Regions from separate parts of the Micromonospora sp. NBRC 110038 genome, predicted to be linked through region 3. Evidence: riboswitches for the same ligand, from Rfam matches in the RefSeq annotation. Region 3 holds a riboswitch; each other region holds the start of a gene.
The links. A riboswitch is a leader RNA that binds a small molecule or an ion and turns the genes downstream of it on or off. The one in region 3 is predicted to bind cobalamin.

Region 1: linked by a shared signal. The riboswitch ahead of bluB (5,6-dimethylbenzimidazole synthase) and the one ahead of metE (5-methyltetrahydropteroyltriglutamate--homocysteine S-methyltransferase) in region 3 are both predicted to bind cobalamin.
Region 2: linked by a shared signal. The riboswitch ahead of cobN (cobaltochelatase subunit CobN) and the one ahead of metE (5-methyltetrahydropteroyltriglutamate--homocysteine S-methyltransferase) in region 3 are both predicted to bind cobalamin.
Region 4: linked by a shared signal. The riboswitch ahead of LPU61_RS21845 (ribonucleoside-diphosphate reductase subunit alpha) and the one ahead of metE (5-methyltetrahydropteroyltriglutamate--homocysteine S-methyltransferase) in region 3 are both predicted to bind cobalamin.

What each region holds. Positions count from the first base shown of each region.
Region 1 is NZ_BBOL01000005.1:66,816-71,952, forward strand. It holds gene LPU61_RS18620 (Rieske 2Fe-2S domain-containing protein) at 249-1,100, opposite strand; gene LPU61_RS18625 (hypothetical protein) at 1,196-1,537, opposite strand; gene bluB (5,6-dimethylbenzimidazole synthase) at 1,611-2,255, opposite strand; cobalamin riboswitch at 2,290-2,489, opposite strand; gene LPU61_RS18635 (helix-turn-helix domain-containing protein) at 2,507-3,484, opposite strand; gene LPU61_RS18640 (AraC family transcriptional regulator) at 3,593-4,624, opposite strand; gene LPU61_RS18645 (crotonase/enoyl-CoA hydratase family protein) at 4,912-5,137, shown strand, end outside.
Region 2 is NZ_BBOL01000008.1:196,056-201,192, forward strand. It holds gene cobN (cobaltochelatase subunit CobN) at 1-2,998, opposite strand, end outside; cobalamin riboswitch at 3,287-3,416, opposite strand; gene cpt (chloramphenicol phosphotransferase CPT) at 3,678-4,211, shown strand; gene LPU61_RS24985 (hypothetical protein) at 4,271-4,606, opposite strand; gene LPU61_RS24990 (hypothetical protein) at 4,719-5,137, shown strand, end outside.
Region 3 is NZ_BBOL01000009.1:452,031-457,167, reverse strand. It holds partial or broken gene metE (5-methyltetrahydropteroyltriglutamate--homocysteine S-methyltransferase) at 1-2,091, opposite strand, end outside; cobalamin riboswitch at 2,205-2,419, opposite strand; gene LPU61_RS27590 (hypothetical protein) at 2,535-2,801, shown strand; gene LPU61_RS27585 (acyl-CoA dehydrogenase family protein) at 2,956-4,113, opposite strand; gene LPU61_RS27580 (MFS transporter) at 4,110-5,137, opposite strand, start outside.
Region 4 is NZ_BBOL01000006.1:160,507-165,643, reverse strand. It holds gene LPU61_RS21855 (LacI family DNA-binding transcriptional regulator) at 1-165, shown strand, start outside; gene LPU61_RS21850 (ribonucleotide-diphosphate reductase subunit beta) at 192-1,169, opposite strand; gene LPU61_RS21845 (ribonucleoside-diphosphate reductase subunit alpha) at 1,229-3,604, opposite strand; cobalamin riboswitch at 3,740-3,951, opposite strand; gene LPU61_RS21840 (glycoside hydrolase family 2 TIM barrel-domain containing protein) at 4,118-5,137, opposite strand, start outside.

The sequences.
Region 1 (5,137 bases), on a different contig from region 3:
GGCCAAGCCAAGCCGGGCCAGGCCAAGCCGGGCGGGCCGGGCGGGCCGGGCGGGCCGGGCGGGCCGGGGGGCGCATGATCGACTCCATGTCGCCGACATGGGGGCATCCGGTGCCAGGGAAACCGCCATGTCGCCGACATGGCGGCGGGCCGGCGGGCCAGCCCGTCCGGCCGGGCCACGCCGCCGGCCCGGTCCGGCGGTCCCCGCCAGGCCGGACCGGGCCCGGCCAGGCCCGGCGGGGCCCGGCCTCAGGGCAGCCTCGCCTCCAGGACCCCGTCGACCACCCGGGTCGGCAGGATCTGCTGGTCGTTCCCGGACGGCCCGTGCATGACCTCGCCTCCGTTGAGCCGGAACGCGCTCCCGTGCCACGGGCAGACGACGCAGGCGTGTCCGTCGATCTCGGTGACCTCGCCCTCGCCGAGCGGGCCGCTCTGGTGCGGGCAGCGCTCCAGCATCACCGTGACCTCGTCGCCGTGCCGGTAGAGGATCACCGAGACGTCGTCCACCTCGCGGGTGACCAGCTTCCGCTGGGGCAGGTTGGCCATGTCCGCCAGCGGGTGCCAGCCCTCGCCGATCCGGTGCAGCTCGGAGATGCTCTGGTTGACCTGCGCCCCCTGCTTGTACGCGAGGTGCCCGCCGAGGTATGCCCCCGCGCTCGCCGCGCCCAGCCCGAGGTAGGCCAGCGCCCGCCCCGTCCCGTGCCGCCCGCGCAGCCGGGCCGCCAGCGAACCCGCGTACAGGGTCAGGCCGACGGCGTTGGCGGCGGCGTGCACCAGCCCGACGCGGCGCTGCTCCCGGGAGAGGGCCGCCCAGTCGTTCAGGCCGGCGATCGCCGCCGGGAGGGCGCTGACGGTGCCCAGCCCCACCAGGGCGGTGGCCGCCCGGCGCTGGCCGGGCATCAGGTCGAGTACGGCCGCGCTGATCCAGGAGCCGACCGGCACCTGCACCAGCGCCGGGTGCAGGGGGTGGCCGATGAAGACGCCGTGCAGCAGGTCGCGGACCCGCTGCGGGCGCAGGGTGGCCTGGACGCCGCGCTGCAGCCGGTCGCCGGCCCGGTCCAGGGCCGAAGCCTGTTCGAGTTTCGTCAAGAGTGCCCGCATTCCGTCCGACTTCCCGGCAGAAGCGGTCGCAAACCGGGCAGCCGTGCCGGGCGTCCGGCGTACGCGTGGGTCGCGCGTACGCCGGACGGGGCCGGCTACAGCCAGGGGCCGCTGCGGCAGATGAACTGGGTGGTGCCGCTGTACTGGGTCGTGCTGCCGTCGAAGTAGCTGTAGCTGGCACGCACCGGGTGGCCGAGGTTGCTGGCCGGGCAGGTGGCGAAGAGGGTCGACCCGGCGGTCGTGAAGGTGCCGACGCTGCCGGAGTACCAGGTGATGCTCCAGGTCGTCGTGCCGGCGCTGCTGGCGTCGCAGTAGAACTGCGACGCGCCGGACTCGCAGAAGGGTGCCGGGGCGGCGGCGAGGGCCGGGGTGGCACCGGCGGCGAGGCCCAGGACGGCGAAGACGGACGCGGCCAGGACCTTGACGGTGGTACGCATGGAACTCCTCCCAACGTAGCTAAGTGATGACTCAGCGCTACGCCAGCCTAGCCGCCACATAGACGTACCTGAATTAGCTGTTCGGTCGGTCGGTCACCCGTTGCGGCCAGCGGTCGTGGTGCACCGCCTCGGCGAGGGGCCGGCGTCGCCGCCACCCGTGCCGCTCCAGGTCGGGCACGGTCTCCAGGTGCGTGACCGGCCCGACGCAGAGCCAGGCCACCGGCCGGATGCCGGCCGGCACGCCCAGCAGTTCGGCGAGGAACGGCTCCCGGTAGAAGGAGACCCACCCGACGCCCAGCCCCTCGGCGGTCGCGGCGAGCCAGAGGTTCTGGATGGCCAGGCAGACCGAGTAGAGGCCGGCGTCGGCGATGGAGTGCCGCCCGAGCACGGCCGGGCCGCCGCGCTCCGGGTCGTACGTGACGACGATCGACAGCGTCGACTCCAGCACCCCGTCGATCTTGATACGCGCGAACCGCTCGGCCGCCGCGCCGTCCAGGGTGGCGGCGAACGTGGCCCGCTCGGCCTGCACGTGCCGGTAGAACCGGCGGCGGACGGCGGCGTCCCGGACCAGGACGAAGTCCCACGGCTGCGAGTAGCCGACGCTGGGCGCGGCGTGCGCGGCGTCGAGGATCCGGTGCAGGGCGTCGGCCGGCACCGGCTCCCCGGTGAACTGGGCCCGGACGTCCCGGCGGCGGTGGATGGCGTCGTAGAGTTCCACAGGCAGGCTCCCGCTGCGCTCGGCCCACCCAGCGGGTGGGCGGTCGACGCGAGGCCGGTCTTCGGACTCCCGGATCGACGCCTGCCCGTCCGCCTTCCCAGCCGCACGGCCAGTGGCTGCGCTCCTCGCGCGTGGACGGTGGCTCCCCGGTCACCGCGGCGGGCCCGTGCCGGATTCACACCGGCTTCCCGATTCTCCCCGCACCCGCGGGGCACCTCGCATGATCGTGCCGCCGGCGATGCTAACCCGCGTCAGCGGTGCAGCGTCCGGCCGGGCAGTTCCCCGTACGTGGTGAGGTAGCGGGCGGCGAAGCGGCGCGGGTCGGCGAATCCCCAGCGCGCGGCGGTCGCGGCCACGGAGGTGCCGTCGCCGGGCGTGGCCCGGGACAGTTCCTGGCGGGCCAGGTCGAGTCGCACCCGGCGCAGGTAGGCCAGGGGGGTCGTGCCGAGCTGACTGCGGAACGCGAGCTGCACCGCGCGGGGGGTGGTGCCGGCGGCGCGGGCGATGTCGACGAGGCCGATGTCGGTCCCCGCGGTGGACTCGATGAAGGCGATCGCCCGGCGCAGGGTCCCCGCGTGGGCGTCGGCCCGGTCGCACGGCCGGTCCTCCCGGAGGGCGTTGCTGGGAAACGCGGCGAGCGTCGCCGCGGCGAGCAGGCGGCCGAGGCCACCGAGCACGAGCGGGGACGCGCCCGGCGCGCCGCCGGCGGCCATGACCGACTCCGCGTACCGGACGGTCTGCCGCCACCGCCACTCCGCGTCGGCGCGGATCGGCCGGAAGCTGACGAACCGCAGGGGTGCCAGCGGCCGGTCCGGATCGGCGCGGGCGACCTGGTCGATCAGCGAGAGGTCCAGCAGGACGCAGGTCACGTCCAGGTCGCTGGACCACGAGGAGCCGGGCAGGTCGGGCTGGTACAGCACGGCGATCTCGCCGGGGCCGACCAGCTCGTCGACGCCGTCGCAGCGGCGCCCGAAGCACCCCCGGCGGGGGGCGGCGAGCAGGACGTAACCGAGTGGTTCCGCGTTCACCCGCAGGTCGAGGGCGATGCTGATGTCGTCGATGCAGAACGCCCCGGCGTTCCACCGGTCGTGGCGGAGCGGAAGCCCGGTCGGCACGGCGGCCAGCCGCACGCTGCGGCCGTACGCGGTCTCGTAGACGTGCGCCGCCTCTGCCGGGTCGCTGGTCGAGAACCGGGTGAGCGCGGGCGGGACGTGACTACCCGAAGTCACCAATTCACCCCCCTGGGTCACGAGGGAGCCTAGCTACCCGGCCCGGGTGGACAGTGCAACGGCACGCCGGAGCGCCACCTCCCAGGCCCGAGGGGTTCTCGCGCCCGGTCAGCTCCGCAGCGTCTGGCTGGGCGGCCGCCCGTAGGCCCGGCGGTACTCGGTGGCGAACCGGCCCAGGTGGGCGAAGCCCCACCGAGCGGCGACGGCGGCCACGGTGAGGCCCGCGCCGGGCTCGGCGGCCTGGAGTTCGGTGTGCACCCGTTCCAGGCGTACCTGTCGCAGGTAGCGCGTCGGGGTGGTGTCGAGGTACTTGCGGAAGGCCTGCTGGAGCGCCCGCGCGCCCAGCCCGGCCGCGACCGCCACGTCGGTCACGGTCAGGGTCTGGTCCGCGTACTGCTCGATGTAGGCGACGGCACGACGGACCGCGGCCGGCGCGACGGCCCCCGCGCCGCGCGACGGCGCCTCGGTCATCGTCGTGTTGGGGAACGTCGCCAGCGCGACGGCCACCAGCAGGCCCGTCGCCTCCGCCTGCACCAGCGCGTTGGCCCCGAACGCGGCGCCCGGCAGCGCCACCTGGGTGAGATAGCGCGTGGTGTTGCGCCAGAGCTGCGCGGCGGACGGGGACACCGGCGACAGCCCCTGGAACCGCAGGTCGACCGGCGCGAGGCCACACCGCTCCTGCGCCACCCGCCGCACGTCGGCGAGGGGGATCTCCACGGCGACGACCTCCATGTCGCGGTGCAGGATCGCCCTGGTCCGCCGGGGCGGCACGAGCAGCAGGTCACCGGCTCCGGCCATCACCTCCCCGGCCCCGACGTCGACCCCCCAGCCACCGGAGAGCACCTCCGCCACCCCGACGACGTCCCGGGTGGACACGTCGTTGTCCGCGTTCATCGGATAGCGCACCCGGGCCACGCTGGCCGAGCCGAAACGCGCGTGGGCGGCCCGGAAGACGACCCCACCGCGGCGGTCGAACGCGCGTAATCGGTGTTCCGGATAGGCCGCCAGCAGCCAGCGGTGCGCCTCGTCCGGATCGTCCGTGACGAGCCGCGACCACGACCCGGGCGGGTCGGCGGATGCCTCGTCGCCGCAGTCGACCCGCTTCGTCGCGGACGGCCCCGCCCCGGTACGTCCTGTCACGGCATCTCCCCGCATCACGGCGGCGGTGGCGCCCAACGGCGTCCCTCACCCTCACCTCACCCGGGGCCCACGGCGACGGGCGACGGGCACCGCACGAGTTCGCGTCGACACGTTCGGTGGCCCTTCAGCGCGCATTCTGGCGGCCGACAGAGGACGAGAGAAGCCGCCACGGGCCGGGCTGTCCGCCGTGCGAAGCCGATGTACGGAGTACGAACACCGGTGGCCGTCCGGCAGGGTGGCTACGCCCGCGCTGGTGCGTCGGCGTCCGGGCAGGGCATGCTGTCCCGATGGGGGTACGGGTCGAGCACGCCGCCGCGGTGACCACGGTGATCCTGGACCGGCCGGCGTCCCGCAACGCCGTCGACGGTCCCACCGCCCGGGCCCTGGCCGACGCGTTCCGCGCCTTCGAGGCCGACCCGGCGGCGGCGGTGGCCGTGCTGTGGGGGGCCGGCGGCACGTTCTGCGCCGGGGCGGACCTCAAGGCGATCGGCACGCCGAGCGGCAACCGGGTCG
Region 2 (5,137 bases), on a different contig from region 3:
CCGGTTTGGAGCCGAAGACGCGGGCGGTGGCCCGGCGCTCGTCGCCGTGCTCGGCGAGGTCGGCGGCGACGTGCGCGGCGACGTAGTTCTCCTCGGCTGGCTCCGCGAGGGCGGCGACGCGACGCACCGCGTCGTCGATCAGCGCGACGACGTGCGGGAACGCGTCGCGGAAGAACCCGGAGATGCGGACGGTGACGTCGACGCGGGGCCGACCCAGCTCGGCGAGCGGCACCACCTCGACGCCGGTGACCCGGCGGGACCGGTCGTCCCAGGTGGGGCGGCAGCCGAGCAGGGCGAGCACCTCGGCGACGTCGTCGCCCTGGGTGCGCATGGCGCTGGTCCCCCAGACGGTGAGCCCCACCGAGCGGGGATAGGCGCCGGTGTCGGCGAGGTGCCGGGCCAGCAGCGAGTCCGCGAGGGCCACGCCGACGTCCCAGGCGTTGCGGCTGGGGATGGCCTTCGGGTCGACGGAGTAGAAGTTGCGGCCGGTGGGCAGCACGTTGACCAGGCCCCGGGTGGGCGAGCCGGACGGGCCGGGCGGCACGAACCGGCCGTCGAGCGCGCCGAGCACCCGGTCGACCTCGTCGGTGGTCCGCGCCAGCCGGGGCACCACCTCGCGGGCGGCGAAGCGCAGCACGTCGGCGGCGTCGGGGATCGCCCGGCCGGCGACCTCCGCGACGACGGCATCGACACGGTCGGCGACGGCGCTGTCGTCGTCTGCGTCGGCGGCCCAGCCGAGGGTCTCCATGGCGACGACGAGGCGGCGGGCCAGCCCCTCGATCAGGTCGACGGCGTCGGCGGCGGTGCCGGCGGGGCCGTCGGCCACGTCGGTCAGCTCCGTCGGCACGGCGATGCGCCGTCCCGGCTCGGCGAGCAGGGCGGCCTCGTCGAGGCCGTACGCGGCGGCGAGCGCCTGGCGCAGGCCGGGCAGGGCGCGCACCCCGCCCCACACCTGGGGGGCGCGCAGCACGGCGAGGACCAGGTTGACCCGGGCCTCGCCGGTGGGCGCGCCGCCGAGGACGTGCAGGCCGTCGCGGATCTGCACGTCCTTGACCTCGCACAGGTACCCGTCGAGGTGCAGCACGAAGTCGTCGAAGTCGTCGGCGGCGGGCATGTCCGCGGTGTGCAGATCGTGGTGCAGCTCGGCGGCGCGCACCAGGTCCCAGATCTGCGCCCGCACCGTCGGCACCTTCGCCGGGTCGAGCGCCTGCACGGTGGCGTACTCGTCGAGGAGCTGTTCGAGCTTCGCCAGGTCGCCGTACGTCTCGGCGCGGGCCATCGGCGGGACGAGGTGGTCGACGACGACGGCGTGGGCGCGGCGCTTGGCCTGGGTGCCCTCGCCGGGGTCGTTGACGATGAACGGGTACACCAGCGGCAGGTCGCCGAGGACGGCGTCGGGGGCGCAGTCGGCGGCCAGACCGAGGCCCTTGCCGGGCAGCCACTCCAGGGTGCCGTGCTTGCCGAGGTGCACCACGGCGTCCGCCCCGAACCCGCCGTCGGCCTCCGGCGCGGCCAGCCAGCGGTACGCGGCGAGGTAGTGGTGGCTGGGCGGCAGGTCGGGGTCGTGGTAGATGGCGATCGGGTTCTCGCCGAAGCCGCGCGGCGGCTGGATCGCCAGCAGCACGTTGCCCAGCCGCAGGCCGGCGAGCACGACGTGGCCGTCGTCGACGTACAGCTCGCCGGGCGGCTCGCCCCAGTGCTCGCGGATCCGCTCGCGCAGCCCGGCCGGGACCGCGTCGAACCAGCGCCGGTAGCTCGCCTGCGGCACCCGGGCGTCGGCGGCGGCGAGCTGCTCGGGGGTGAGCCACTCCACGTCGTGGCCGCCGGCGGCGATCAGGGCGTGGATGAGCGCGTCCCCGTCGTCGGGCACGGGCCGGTCGCCGAGGTGGTAGCCGGCGGCGGCCAGCGCGGCGAGCAGCCGCACCGCCGAGGCGGGGGTGTCCAGGCCGACGGCGTTGCCGACCCGGGAGTGCTTCGTCGGGTAGGAGCTGAGCACGATCGCCAGCCGCTTGTCGGCGCCCGGCACGTGCCGCAGCCGGGCCTGGCGCGCGGCGATCCCGGCGACCCGGGCGGCCCGCTCGGGGTCGGGCTCGTAGACCGACAGCCCGTCGGCGTCGATGCGCTTGAACGAGAACGGCACGGTGACGATCCGGCCGTCGAACTCGGGGATGGCCACCTGCATGGCGGCGTCCAGCGGCGACAGCCCGGCGTCGCTGCCGGCCCACTGCTCGCGGGTGCTGGTGAGGCAGAGCGCCTGCACGATCGGCACGTCGAGGGCGGCGAGCGCGCCGACGTCCCAGGCGTCGTCGTCGCCCCCGCCGGAGGCGTCGGCGGCCACGGTCCCGCCGGCGGCGAGCACGGTGACGACGAGGGCGTCACAGCGGGCGAACAGCTCCAGCGGCCCGTCGCCGGGGGCGAGCCCGCGCAGCGAGCCGCAGAAGATCGGCAGGGGGTTCGCCCCGGCGGCGTCGACCGCGTCGGCGAGGGAGTCGACGAAGGCGGTGTTCCCGGCGAGGGCGTGCGCCCGGTAGAAGACGATCCCGACGGTCGGCCGCTCGGGCTTGTGGGGGCGCTCGCCGTGGACGCCGTGCCCGGGGGTCGACGCGGGCGGGACGAAGCCCTCGCCGGTGAGCAGCACCGTGTCGGAGAGGAACCGGGCCAGCTCGGCGAGGTTGCCCGGCCCGCCCTCGACCAGGTACGCCAGGGCGTCGGTGGCCACCCCGGAGGCCACGGTGGACGCGGCCATCAGCTCGGCGTCGGGGACCGCCTCGCCGCCGAGGACGACCGTCGGCACCCCGGAGCCGAGCACGGCCGCCAGGCCGTCCGGCCACGCCTGCCGGCCGCCGAGCAGCCGTACGACGGCGAGGTCGATGCCGTCGAGCAGCGCCGGCACGGCGTCGGCGGCGACCCGGGCGGGGTTGGCCAGCCGGTAGCCGGCGCCGCTGGCCCGGGCGGCGAGCAGGTCGGTGTCGGCGGTGGACAGCAGCAGGATGCGCACGGAAGGCTCCGGAGAGTGACGCACCGGGCGGCGGGTGGGCCGCCGGCGGGCAGGCAGGGGCGCGGGGTCAGCGGATACGGCGGGCCTGCGGCCGGTTCACCGGCGACGGCCGGGGCGCCGGGAGCGCAGCATGGCGCGGTACGCGGTGCGCGGGCTCAGGTGCGGCGACGGGGCGCGGGCAGGCTGCCGCGCGCCAGCAGGCGGCGACGATGGTCGTCGATGTGCGAGACGCCGTGCGTCATCGGGTCCTCCTCGGGTGTCCACGCCCTGGGGTCGCTCCGACGGCCGAAGTATCCTGGCTCCCGGATCGACGCTCTCCCCCGGCCTTCCAACCGCAGACACACGGCCGTGACTCACGAGGGGGGATCGCTCCCCGGTGACAGTGGCGGGACCGCGCCGGAATCGCACCGGCTTCCTTCACTGCCGTCAGGCCGCGAATGCTGCCACACCCGACCGCCGCCGGTCAACGCCGGGCTCCCGGCCACTCCCACCCCCGCTCGACATCGAGTGACGACAATGGCTCAAGGAATCGGATGCGGAAAAAGCAAATGTCGTACGCCGATGGCTCCGGGTCGCTCCGCGCGTCTTTTCCCGCCGACCGACCCCCGGATTGGTTAGGCTGATTCCGATCATCACCCGCTCGCGCGGGACGGGAGTTGCCCGAAGGGAATCCGATCAGGTGGCGACGCAGGTCATCGTGCTCAACGGCGGCTCCAGCTCGGGCAAGTCCGCGATCGTCCGGTGCCTCCAGCGCGTCCTGCCGCACCCGTGGATCAGTTTCGGCGTGGACGACCTGATCGACCGGCTGCCGCCGGCCATGCTGGGTTCCCCCGCCGGGCTGAGCTTCGGCCGGCGGGGCGAGGTCGACGTCGGGGAGGACTTCCTCGCCGTGCAGCACGCCTGGCTGGTCGGCATCGCCGCGATGGCGGGCGCCGGAGCCCGGATCGTCCTGGACGAGGTCTTCCTCGGTGGCGGCGCGTCCCAGGAGCGCCTCCGCGGCTACCTGACCGGTCTCGAGGTGCTGTGGGCCGGGGTGCGGTGTGCCCCGGCCGTCGCGGCGGGCCGGGAGATCGCCCGGGGCGACCGGGTGATCGGGATGGCGGCGACGCAGGCCGAGACCGTGCACGAGGGCGTCCACTACGACGTCGAGGTCGACACCGGCCGCACCGAGTCGCTCGACTGCGCGCGCGCCATCGCCGCGCACGTGCGCTGAGCGACGCCGCGCGGCGGGCCGGTGCGCGCCGACGCGGGTCCGTGCGCCGGCCCGGCGGGTCAGTGCGCCCGGCGCTCCGGGTGCGCCCGGTTCCAGGCCCGCATGCGCTCCGGGTATCCGGTGCGCGCGGCCTCGTACAAGGGCACGGCGTGCCGTTGGGCGATCTTCGCGGCGGCCCGCGGCGACCCGGTCCGCCGACGGATCCACTCTCCGTCGTGGGCGATCGCCATCACCGTCGTGTCGGTCGCGGTGGTCTCCGGTTCCAGATAGAACTCCACCCCCCGGCGGCTGCGGACGAACGCCTCCAGGGCGGCGAGGTCGTCCGGCGTCGCCTCGCGGTCGAGCTTCGTCGGGGTTCCGTCGGCGGCGGGTCGGCGGCGGCTGAACCAGCCCATGCCCGGCTCCTCTCCTCGGCGTACGCTCCAGTGGACCATCCCCGCCTGGCAGCCTGCTGGACGCGGGATGAGAGGAAGCTGACCCCGCCCGGCCTCCCCGTACACTCGCCCGGTGGTGGCGTGGCGGGCGGTGGCGGCGCGGGACAACGCCGACTGGTGCGACCTGGTCGGCCGGGCCCACGGCCTCGCGGGAGCGCGCGACGCGGACGCCTGGTCGGTGCCCCGCCGTTCCCCACCGTGGTATCCGGACGCGGTGACGCTGCGCCCCGGCGTGGACGCCGCCCGACTGCTGGCCCGGATCGACGCCGGGCCCGGCGCGTCGGTGAAGGACAGCTTCGCCGACCTGGACCTCGCCCCGCACGGCTTCCGGGTGCTCTTCGCGGCCTCGTGGATCCACCGCCCGCCCGCCGGGCCGCCCGCGACACCGCTCGTCGCGTCGCCCGGCACGCCGCTCGCCGCGCTGCCTGGGGCGGGCCCGACGGCGCTGGCTCCGGTCACGTCGGCGCGGGGGCTGGCCGCCTGGTCCGCCGC
Region 3 (5,137 bases):
CACGTGGCGGGACCCGGGGCGAGTGAATGTCCCACACGCCTGGCCCGACTCCGCGGTGGTAGCCGGCCGCGGCTAGGTCGCCGAGGACCTCCATCCTCGAGCGGGACGCCTCGATGCTGGTGACGTCGGCGTCGAGGGCGTCGATGGCGGCGATGATCTCACCGAACTCGGAGTAGCACAGATGGGTGTGGATCTGGATGTCGTCGGCGACACCGCTGGTGGCCAGGCGGAACGCGCCTACCGCCCAGTCCAGGTAGGCATCCTGGTCCGCCGCGCGCAGGGGCAGGGTTTCCCGCAGGGCCGGCTCGTCGACCTGGATCACCCGGATGCCGGCCGCCTGAAGGTCGCGGCACTCGTCACGCAGGGCGAGGGCGATCTGGTCGGCGGTGACGTTGATCGGCTGGTCGTCGCGCACGAACGACCAGGCGAGGATCGTCACCGGTCCGGTGAGCATGCCCTTGACCGGCCGGTCGGTCAGCGATTGCGCGTAGGAGGACCAGGCGACCGTCATGGGAGCCTGCGGGCCACATCGCCGTAGATGACCGGCGGGCGGACGCAGCGGGAGCCGTACGACTGCACCCAGCCGTGCTCGGTCGTGGCGAAACCGGTCAACTGCTCACCGAAGTATTGGACCATGTCGTTGCGCTCCGGCTCGCCGTGCACGAGTACGTCGAGGCCCAGCCGCTCCTGGAGCCGGATGACATGCTCGACCTCGGCGCGCATCCGCTGGACGTAGCCGGAGTCGTCGAGCCGGCCGGACCGGTGTGCGGCGCGGGCCGCACGCAGCTCGGCGGTCTGCGGGAACGAGCCGATGGTCGTGGTGGGCAGCGGCGGCAGGTGCAACCGGGCCTGCTGGACCGCCGCCCGCCGCCGGTGGTCGCCCCGTTGCCTGTCGCCTGGGCGCAGCGCGGCGAGCCTGCCCCGCACGGTGTCGTCGCGCCACGCTTTCGGGGCGGGTGGTAGCGGTTCAGGCAGCGGCGTCGTGCCGTCGCGCAGGGCGCGGCCGAGCAGGACGACCTCGTCGACCTTCTGCCGGGCGAAGGCCAACCGCCGTCGCAGCTGCGGATCGAGCGTGGTCTCGGCGGAGAGATCCACCGGTGTGTGCAGCAGGGAGCAGGAGGTGGACACGGCGACGTGGTCGGCGAGCCCGGTGACCGCGGCACCGGTCGTTATCGCCGCCCGAAGGTCGGTGCGCCAGACGTTGCGACCGTCGACGAGCCCGGCGACGATCGTCTTGCCGTGCAGTGGGCCGGCTCCGGCGAGACGTCGCAGGTTGCCGGGCCCGGCAACGAGGTCCAGGCCGAGCGCCTCGACCGGCGTGTCCAGCAGCGCGGGCAGCGCGTCACCGAGTTCCCCGAAGTAGGTGGCGACGAAGATCCTCGGCCGCTGCCGCACGGAGCACAACCGCATGTAGGCATCGTGTAGCGCCTCGATCTCGGCCGTGGTGCGGTCGGCCACGTAGGCGGGTTCGTCCAGCTGAACCCACGTGACACCGGCGGCGGCGAGGGCACGGAGAACGTCGGCGTACACGTCGACGAGTTCGGCCATCCGATCGAATGACTCGACGCCTGGTGTGGAGGTCTTGGCCAGCAGCAGGAACGTGGCGGGCCCGACCAGCACCGGTCGGCTCTCGATACCCAGCGCGCGGGCTTCTCCGTACTCACGCAACGCCTTGTCGGGGTTCGCGGCGAAGACGGTGTCGGGTCCGATCTCCGGGACCAGGTAGTGATAGTTCGTGTCGAACCACTTCGTCAGTTCCAGCGCCGGTTCGGCGTCGACGCCGCGGGCCATGGCGAAGTAGGTGTCGAGCCCTGACAGGCCGAGTCGGGCGAAGCGTCGTGGGACCGCGCCGACGGCCACCGCCGTGTCGAGGACGTGATCGTAGTAGGAGAACGTGTTCGACGGGATCGCGTCCAGGCGGGCGTCGCGCAGCGTCCGCCAGACCCCGGCGCGCAGCGCGACCGAGGTGCTCTCCAACTCCGCGGCGTCGATGCGGCCCGCCCAGTAGGCCTCCACGGCCTTCTTCAGTTCACGGTTACCACCGATACGTGGATAACCGAGCACGGTGCTCTGACCGAATGTGGTGCTCATGGGTCCTTCCCTCGAAGCGTCCGAGGACTCACGCGAGGGCGGGAGGGAAGAGGCGCAGGGGCGCACCGGCTTCCGCCCCGGCCTTCCCGAGAGACCGTCAGCGGCGCACGCCGGCCGGCGTACGCGGTGCGGGCAGGTCTTCGGACTCGTGGGCATGACCTGTCCGGTCGCCTAATGGCCGTCGCTTCCCAGACCTCGCGGTCCAGTGCTTGATGACGGCGGTCGTTCCCACTCACCGCTGCGGGGCAGTCCCGGTCTCGCACCGGGTTCCCTCTTACGACGCCGCGACGCTTGAGCGTCACAGCGAACCAGCACTGCTGTCTATCCTAGGTGTCCAGAAGCGATCGGCGTTGGCGCGTCCCCCTTCGAGACACAGAGACATCGCGGCAGCAGCCTCGAGCTGTCCGACGGGAAGGTGACGAATGGGCAGTAGGATCGACAGGGTGGCCGTGCTCGTGGACGGCAGCGAATGGGTGGCGATTCGCCCGGAGGACTTCGAACGCCTCGACGCCTGCCGACGGCAGGTAGGCGCGACGGCTGCCCGCGCCACCCGGCTGGAGCACGAGGTGCGTCAGGCCCGGGCCCGGCTGGCGCGGATCGAGGCGATCGTCGCCGAAGGCGACTCCACCGACAGCATGTGTGAGCGTCTCACCCGGGTACTGGCCGGCTCGGATACGGCCCGGCCAGCTGTCAGGGGTCGAGAGGCGTGACGGAGTCACCCCTCAGCCGCTCGCGGTCGTGGTCGACTCCCCTGCCTTGAGTGCCCACGCGGACCACACCGGTGACCGGATCTGAACGACCCGCGTCGACAGGCTCCTCACCGCGGTCTTCTCTGTCGGACCACCGCCGGATGCCGGGGGTCGGTCAGCTGTGTGCCGTCATGCGTGGATACCGCCCGGTGAGAAGGTGGTCGCCGAGTTCCCGGGCCTTATATGCGACGGGGTCGTGCAGGGTGAGCGTGCGGGCGTCACGCCAGAACCGGTCGAGGCCGGTGGCGCGGGCCGTCGCGCGCGCGCCGGTGAACTCGAAGATCCTGCTCGTCGCCTCCGTGGCCAGCCGGCTGGACACGACCTTCGCGGCGGAGACGGTCAGTGCCGTCCGGCCGCGTTCGGCCGGGGTCAGGGCGGGGCCGCGGGCGTCGGCCTCGGTGAGGGCGCGGGTCGCGTGGTCGGCCAGGAGACGCGCTGCGGCCAGGACTGCGGTGAACTCTCCGTAGCCCGTCAGCACGTGGGGATCATCGACGGCTTGCCCGAGTCCGCTCGCGGGCCAGGGGCGCGAACGCTCGCGGGTGTATCTGGCGGCCTCGTCGATCGCGCCGGCAGTGATGCCGACGAGGACCTGCGTGAGGACTGCCTGGAAGGCCAGCGACACCAGGGACAGGCGTAGGTGGCGGGGGCTGGACTCGTCTTCGTCGGCCGGGAAGGTGCCCAGCACGTCGCCCTGGCTGACCCGGACGTCGTCGAAGGCGACGCTTCCACTCGCCGTCAGGCGTTGGCCCAGATTGTCCCAGTCCGGAGGGTGCGAGACTCCACTGCAGCTGCCGTGCATGACGACGACGAGACGTGCCGTGTGATCGTCGCGGATCGCGCTGACGAGCAGGCGGTCGGCGACGGCGCAGCCGGTGGCGAACGCGCCGCGGCCCGAGACGCGGAGTCCGTCGCTGGTCGTGGTGGCCGTGATGGTGTCGCGTGGGTTGCTGACCGCGGCTACGAACACCCGGCCGGTGGCGGCCTCCTGGCGTAGCGAGGTCGCCAGCTCGGCGTTGTCGTAGAGCGTGGCCCGCCACAGGTGCAGGTAGTGGTAACCGAGGAGGTGACCGATCGACGGGTCGGTGGCCGCCACGATCCGGGTCACGGCGTGTGTGGTGGGGTGGTCGTCGGGGTCGAGGGCGAGCAGGCCGCTGTCACGCAGCAGTTCGATCTCGGCGTGCGGGGGTTGGTTGGCGTGGTCCCGCTCGACGGCGTCCGCGCGGAGCCGCTCGGCGACGGTGTGGGCGGTGGTGATCGCTTCTGCCGGGTTCATGACACCCCTGTCGGTTCGGGTGTGGGGCGGCGGAGCATCCGGTCCGCGAGGATCACGACCGGTGGCAGCAGCAGGCACTGGGCGGCGATGGCCAGCCAGAAGCCGGCGAGGTTCCCGGCGGACTCGAACAGCTGGTAGAGGCCCCCGCCCGCGACGCCGCTGAGGAACGCGCCGGCGCCTTCGGCGAGCCGCTGCTGGCCGAAGACGACCGTGGGGGATCTGTCGGTGCGGGCGAGCGCTTCGAGGGTGTTCTTGAGGAAGATCACGGAGTTGCCCGCGCCGATGGCGAGGACGCCGGCGGCGACCGCGATCTCGTTGCCTCCGGTGAAGGCGAGCATGCCGACGGCCAGGCCGCCGAAGCCGAGGGCCATCGCGTGCGGGTACCGCATCCGCTCGACCCGCTGGGAGATCAGCGGCTGGATCACGGCCAGGAGCAGCGAGTACGCCATCATGGCCGACCCGTAGAACACGGCCGGCACCCGGCCCTCGGCGTACGACGACAGATACTGGTAGAAGTGCATGTGCAGGTAGAGGGTCAGGGCGGTCACGGCGAACGGCAGCACCGCGATCCCGTGCAGGGCGCGGCGCAGCGGCTCGACCACCTCGTGGTCGGCTCGTCGTTCCCGGGGCAGGAATGCGTGCCCGATCGTCATCGCCAGGTGCAGCACGGTGGCGACGGCGAACATCACGGTCGGGTCGTGGATGAACAGCGCGCCCGCCACCGGCCCGAGCGCGATGCCGACGTTGCCCGTGGCGTAGCTCGCGGAGACCAGCCGTGGCCGCTCGTCCGGGGTCGCGCCGAGCACCGTGTAGCCCCGCACGCTGGGCGAGTAGACCGCCGAGGCCGCCGAGCGCAGGAACAGCGCGGCGATCGTCAGCGCCGGCCAGGCGCCGCCGGCGAGGAAGCCCAGCGAGCCGAGCGTCTGCAGCACCATCGCGGCGAGCAGGCACCGTTGGAGGCCGAGCCGCTCGGCGAGGGCCGCGCCCGGCAGCCCGCCGGCGAACTGCACGAACGTGGCTAGCC
Region 4 (5,137 bases), on a different contig from region 3:
CGCGAGCAGCTCGGCCGCACGGCCGCCCAGCTGCTCCTGGAGGAGGTCGACAACGCCGGGCAGCACCAGCACCGGCACGTGGTCTTCCAGCCGGAGCTCGTCGTGCGGGAGTCCAGCGCCCGGCCTGCGCGGCGGCGACCGCGGCAGCCGTCGGTCGCCTCCTAGCGGCGGTCGCCGCCGCGCAGGCCCGGTCAGAAGTCCTCGTCGAAGCCGACCGTCCCGGTCACCCCCACCTGGTAGGCCGACACCCGTCGTTCGAAGAAGTTCGACAGCTCCTGCACGTCCTGCAACTCCATGAACGCGAACGGGTTGCGGCTGTGGTACATCGGCTCGATGCCGAGCGTGGCCAGCCGCCGGTCGGCCACGTGCTGCAGGTACTCGCGCATGTCGGCCAGCGACAGCCCGGACACCCCCTGCTCCAGCAGGTCGGCGGCGAACTGCACCTCGCACTCCACGGCCTCGGCCAGCATCTGCCGCACCTGCCGCTCCAGCTCCGCGTCGAACAGCTCCGGCTCCTCGGCGCGTACGGTGTCCACCACGTCGAAGGCGAACTCCATGTGCATCGACTCGTCGCGGAACACCCAGTTGGTGCCGGAGGCCAGCCCGTGCAGCAGCCCCCGGGAACGCAGGAAGTACACGTAGGCGAAGGCGCCGTAGAAGAACAGCCCCTCGATGCAGGCGGCGAAGCAGATCAGGTTGAGCAGGAACGCCCGCCGGTCCTCGCGCGTCCGCAGCTCCCGCAGGTCATGGATCGAGTTGATCCAGGTGAAGCAGAACTCGGCCTTGCGGGCGATCGACGGGATGTTCTCCACCGCCGCGAACGCCGCGAACCGTTCCCGCTCGTCCGGCACGTAGGTGTCCAGCAGGTTCAGGTAGAACTGGACGTGCACCGCCTCCTCGAACAGCTGCCGGGACAGGTAGAGCCGGCCCTCCGGGGAGTTGACGTGCTGGTAGAGGTTGAGCACGAGGTTGTTGGCGACGATCGTGTCGCCGGTGGCGAAGAACGCGACCAGCCGGGACACCAGGTGCTGCTCCGCCGGGGAGAGCCGGGCGAGGTCGGCGAGGTCGGAGTGCAGGTCGACCTCCTCGACGGTCCAGGTGTTCTTGATCGCGTCCTTGAACCGGTCGAAGAACCGGGGGTAGCGCATCGGCCGCAGGGTCAGGTCCATCCCGGGGTCGAGCAGCAGGTGCCGCCGGCCGGCGGTGGAGCGGGGTTCGGAAACGGTCGTCACTGGCACGCCTCGCAGCTCTCGGGGTTCTCCAGGGAGCAGGCCAGCGCCTCGTCGGCGCTCACGGCGACGACCGGCCCTGCGGTCGGGGTGACCGCGACGGTGGCCTGCTGGATGCGGGTCGCGGGACGCGAGCGCAGGTAGTAGGTGGTCTTGAGCCCGGACTTCCAGGCGTACAGGTACATCGAGGAGAGCTTGCCGATGGTCGGCGCGCTCAGGAACAGGTTGAGCGACTGCGACTGGTCGACGTACGGGGCGCGGGCGGCGGCCAGGTCGATCAGCGCGCGCTGCGGCAGCTCCCACGCCGTGCGGAACAGGCTCCGCACCGCCTCGGGCAGCTCGGTGACGCCCTGCACCGAGCCCTCGTCCCGCTTGATCCGCTCGCGGATCGCCGGGGTCCACAGCCCGCGCGCCTTCAGCTCGCGGACCAGGTACGTGTTGACCTGGAGGAACTCGCCGGACATGGTCTCGCGCTTGAACAGGTTGGACACCTGGGGCTCGATGCACTCGTAGCAGCCGGCGATCGAGGCGATGGTGGCGGTCGGCGCGATCGCGACCAGCAGCGAGTTGCGCAGGCCGTGCGCGGCGATCCGCGCGCGCAGCGCGGCCCACCGCGACGTCTGCGTGACCCGCGCTCCCCACAGGTCCGGGTGCAGCTCGCCCTTGGCGGCCCGGGTCTGGGCGTACGCCGGGTGCGGGCCGAACCGCTCGGCGAGCCCGGCGGAGGTCTCCAGCGCGGTCAGGAAGATCTCCTCCTGCACCCGGGTCGACAGCTCGCGGGCCTCCGGCGAGTCGAACGGCAGGCGCAGGGTGAACAGCGCGTCCTGCCAGCCCATCAGCCCGAGCCCGACCGGCCGCCAGCGCGGGTTCGACGCCGCCGCCTGCTCGGCCGGGTAGTAGTTGATGTCGATCACCCGGTCGAGGAACACCACCGCCGTGCGGACGGTCGCGCGCAGCCGGTCCCAGTCGACGCCGTCGGGGCCGACGTGCGCGCCCAGGTTGACCGAGCCGAGGTTGCACACCGCCGTCTCGGCGTCGTCGTTGACCTCCAGGATCTCGGTGCACAGGTTCGACAGGTGGATCACGTTGCCCGGCTCGCCGGTCTGGTTGGACAGCCGGTTGGACGCGTCCTTGAACGTCATCCACCCGTTGCCGGTCTGCGCGAGCGTGCGCATCATCCGCCCGTACAGGTCGCGGGCGCGGACCGTGCGGACGGCCTTCTTCTCCGCCGCCCGGTACGCGGCGTCGAACGCCTCCCCGTACAGGTCGGGCAGCTCGGGGGCGTCGGACGGGTCGATCAGCGACCAGTCGCCGTCGGCCTCGACCCGGCGCATGAACTCGTCCGGGATCCAGTTGGCCAGGTTCAGGTTGTGGGTGCGCCGGGACTCCTCGCCGGTGTTGTCCCGCAGCTCCAGGAACTCCTCGACGTCCGGGTGCCACGGCTCCAGGTAGACGCAGGCCGCGCCCTTGCGCCGGCCGCCCTGGTTGACCGCCGCCACCCCGGCGTCGAGCGTCTTGAGGAACGGCACGATCCCGTTCGACCTGCCGTTGGTGCCCCGGATCAACGCGCCCCGGCCGCGCACCCGCGACCAGGAGATGCCGATGCCGCCGGAGAACTTCGACAGCTTCGCCACCTGGTGGTAGCGCTCGTAGATGGAGTCGAGTTCGTCGCGCGGCGAGTCGACCAGGAAGCACGACGACATCTGGGTGTGCCGGGTGCCGGAGTTGAACAGCGTCGGCGAGCTGGGCAGGTACGCCAGGGCGGACATCAGGCGGTAGAAGTCGACCGCCTCCCCCGCCGTCTGCGACAGCCCGCAGGCCACCCGCAGCAGCCAGTACTGCGGCGTCTCCACCACCAGCCGGGTCTGCGGGTGCCGCAGCAGGTAACGGTCGGCGACCGTGCGCAGGCCGAAGTACTCGAACCGCAGGTCCCCGGCCGGGTCGACGGCGTCGTCCAGCTCGCGGGCGTGGGCGGCCACGAAGGCGGCCGTGCCGTCGCCGATCAGGCCCAGGCCGTGGGCGTACCGGATGGACTGGCTGAAGCTGTCCACCTCCTGCCCGCGGACCTCCTCGGCCACGTACGCGGCCAGCAGCCGCGCCGCCAGCTTCGAGTACTGCGGTTCCTCGCCGATCAGCTCCGCCGCCGTCTGGATCGACAGCTTGTCCAGCTCGGCCGTGGTCGCCCCGTCGTACAGGCCGCTGATCGTCTTCGTCGCCACCCGCAGCGGGTCGACCTCGTCCAGGTCGGCGACCCAGCGCTGCACCGCCTCGACGATCTTGTTGACGTCCACCGGCTCGGTGTCGCCGTCCCGCTTACGGACCTGCATGACGTGCCGGCGTTGCCCCGGCCCCGCCTGTTCGCGCGTCGCGCTCATGTTCGCCCTCCTCAAGCCCGTCCCCGAGGTCGAGGGCGCGCGGGAGGACGCCGCCGGACACCCGCGACGGCACAACCCGCCGCCGCTGCCGGCTGATGGCGTCGGCCGTCCCACGCGGCCTTCGACCGCCGCACGCGTCGCGTGCGGCACGCTGGCAGGTCTTCGGACTCGCGGGCGTCATGCTCGGTGCCTACTGGCCGTCGCTTCCCAGGCCCGGCCGGGCCCAGTGCTTCGTTGACGGCGGTCGTTCCCACTCACCGCTGCGGGGCAGCCCCGGAATCACACCGGGTTCCCTCTTGCCTCGACCACCGTGGACCGATGGCCGAACCAGCTACGGGTGACACCATATATGGGCGCAAGGCGAAGATGGCAACACCAGATGATGTGTCGGGCGAGTCGCCGCGCAGCGTGACCCCACCCTCGCGCCGGGTGAGCGGCGACCGCGGGCCACCGGCCGGACGACGGGCCAGCCCGCAGGTGCGCGGGCTGGCCCGGATCCGGGGTTGCGGCCGGCTAGGAGGTCTTCAGGCTCCACTGCTGGTTCGCGCCGCCGTTGCACGACCACAGGACGATCTTCGTGCCGTTGGCGGTGGCGGCGCCGCTGGCATCCAGGCAGAGCCCCGACGCCACGCCCGTGATGGTGCCGTTGGCGTTGACGTTCCACTGCTGGTTGCTGCCGCCGTTGCAGTCCCAGATCACGACCGTGGTGCCATTGCTGGTGCCCTGGCCGTAGGCGTCCAGGCACTTGTTGCCGTACACCTGGAGCTGGCGGCTCGACGTGTAGGTCCACCGCTGGTTGCTGCCGCCCCCGCAGTCGAAGAGCTGCACCTGGGTGCCGTTGGTCGTCGTCGAGTTCGGCACGTCCACGCAGCGGTTGGACTGGGTGCCGACGATGGTGCCCTGCTGGCCGTTCCCGCCGTTCGCCGGGGGCGGCGGCGCCACCACGGCCGGCGCGGCCGACACGACGGTGGCCCGGTCCAGCGCGACGGGGCCGTTGCCGACGACCCGTACCCGCACGACGTGTTGCCCCTGCGTGAGGGTGCCGCTGTTGTACAGCGCCACGTTGCCCCGACGGGCGGACGCCTGGAAGCTGACCGTCTGCTCCGGGCCGCCGTCGACCGAGACGGCGGCCGAGCCGTGCGACGGGTCCTGCACCCCGAACAGCACCACGCGGTTGCCGGTGACGGTGAGGGTGGCCGTGTCACCGGCCGTGCCGCTGCGGGTGTAGTCCTTGCTGAAGGTCTGGTTGTCCCCGACGGCCTGCCAGCTCCCCGCGTAGGTGAAGCTCTGCCGGTCGTTGACGTCGACCGGGAAGCCGAACGTGTACGCGCCGCTGGTCGGCACGATCGGGTCGGTGGACGCGGTCGTGTTCACGGTGACGTTCGCCGACGTCAGGCCCGGCGCCGACGCCGTCAGCGTCACCGCGCCGGTCTGGCCCAGCGCGCTCTTGAGGTACACCGCGCCGGTGCCGGCCTCCAGGGCCAGCGGGCTCTCCCCCACGACCGCCCCGGGCCCGGTGACGGTGAACGACAC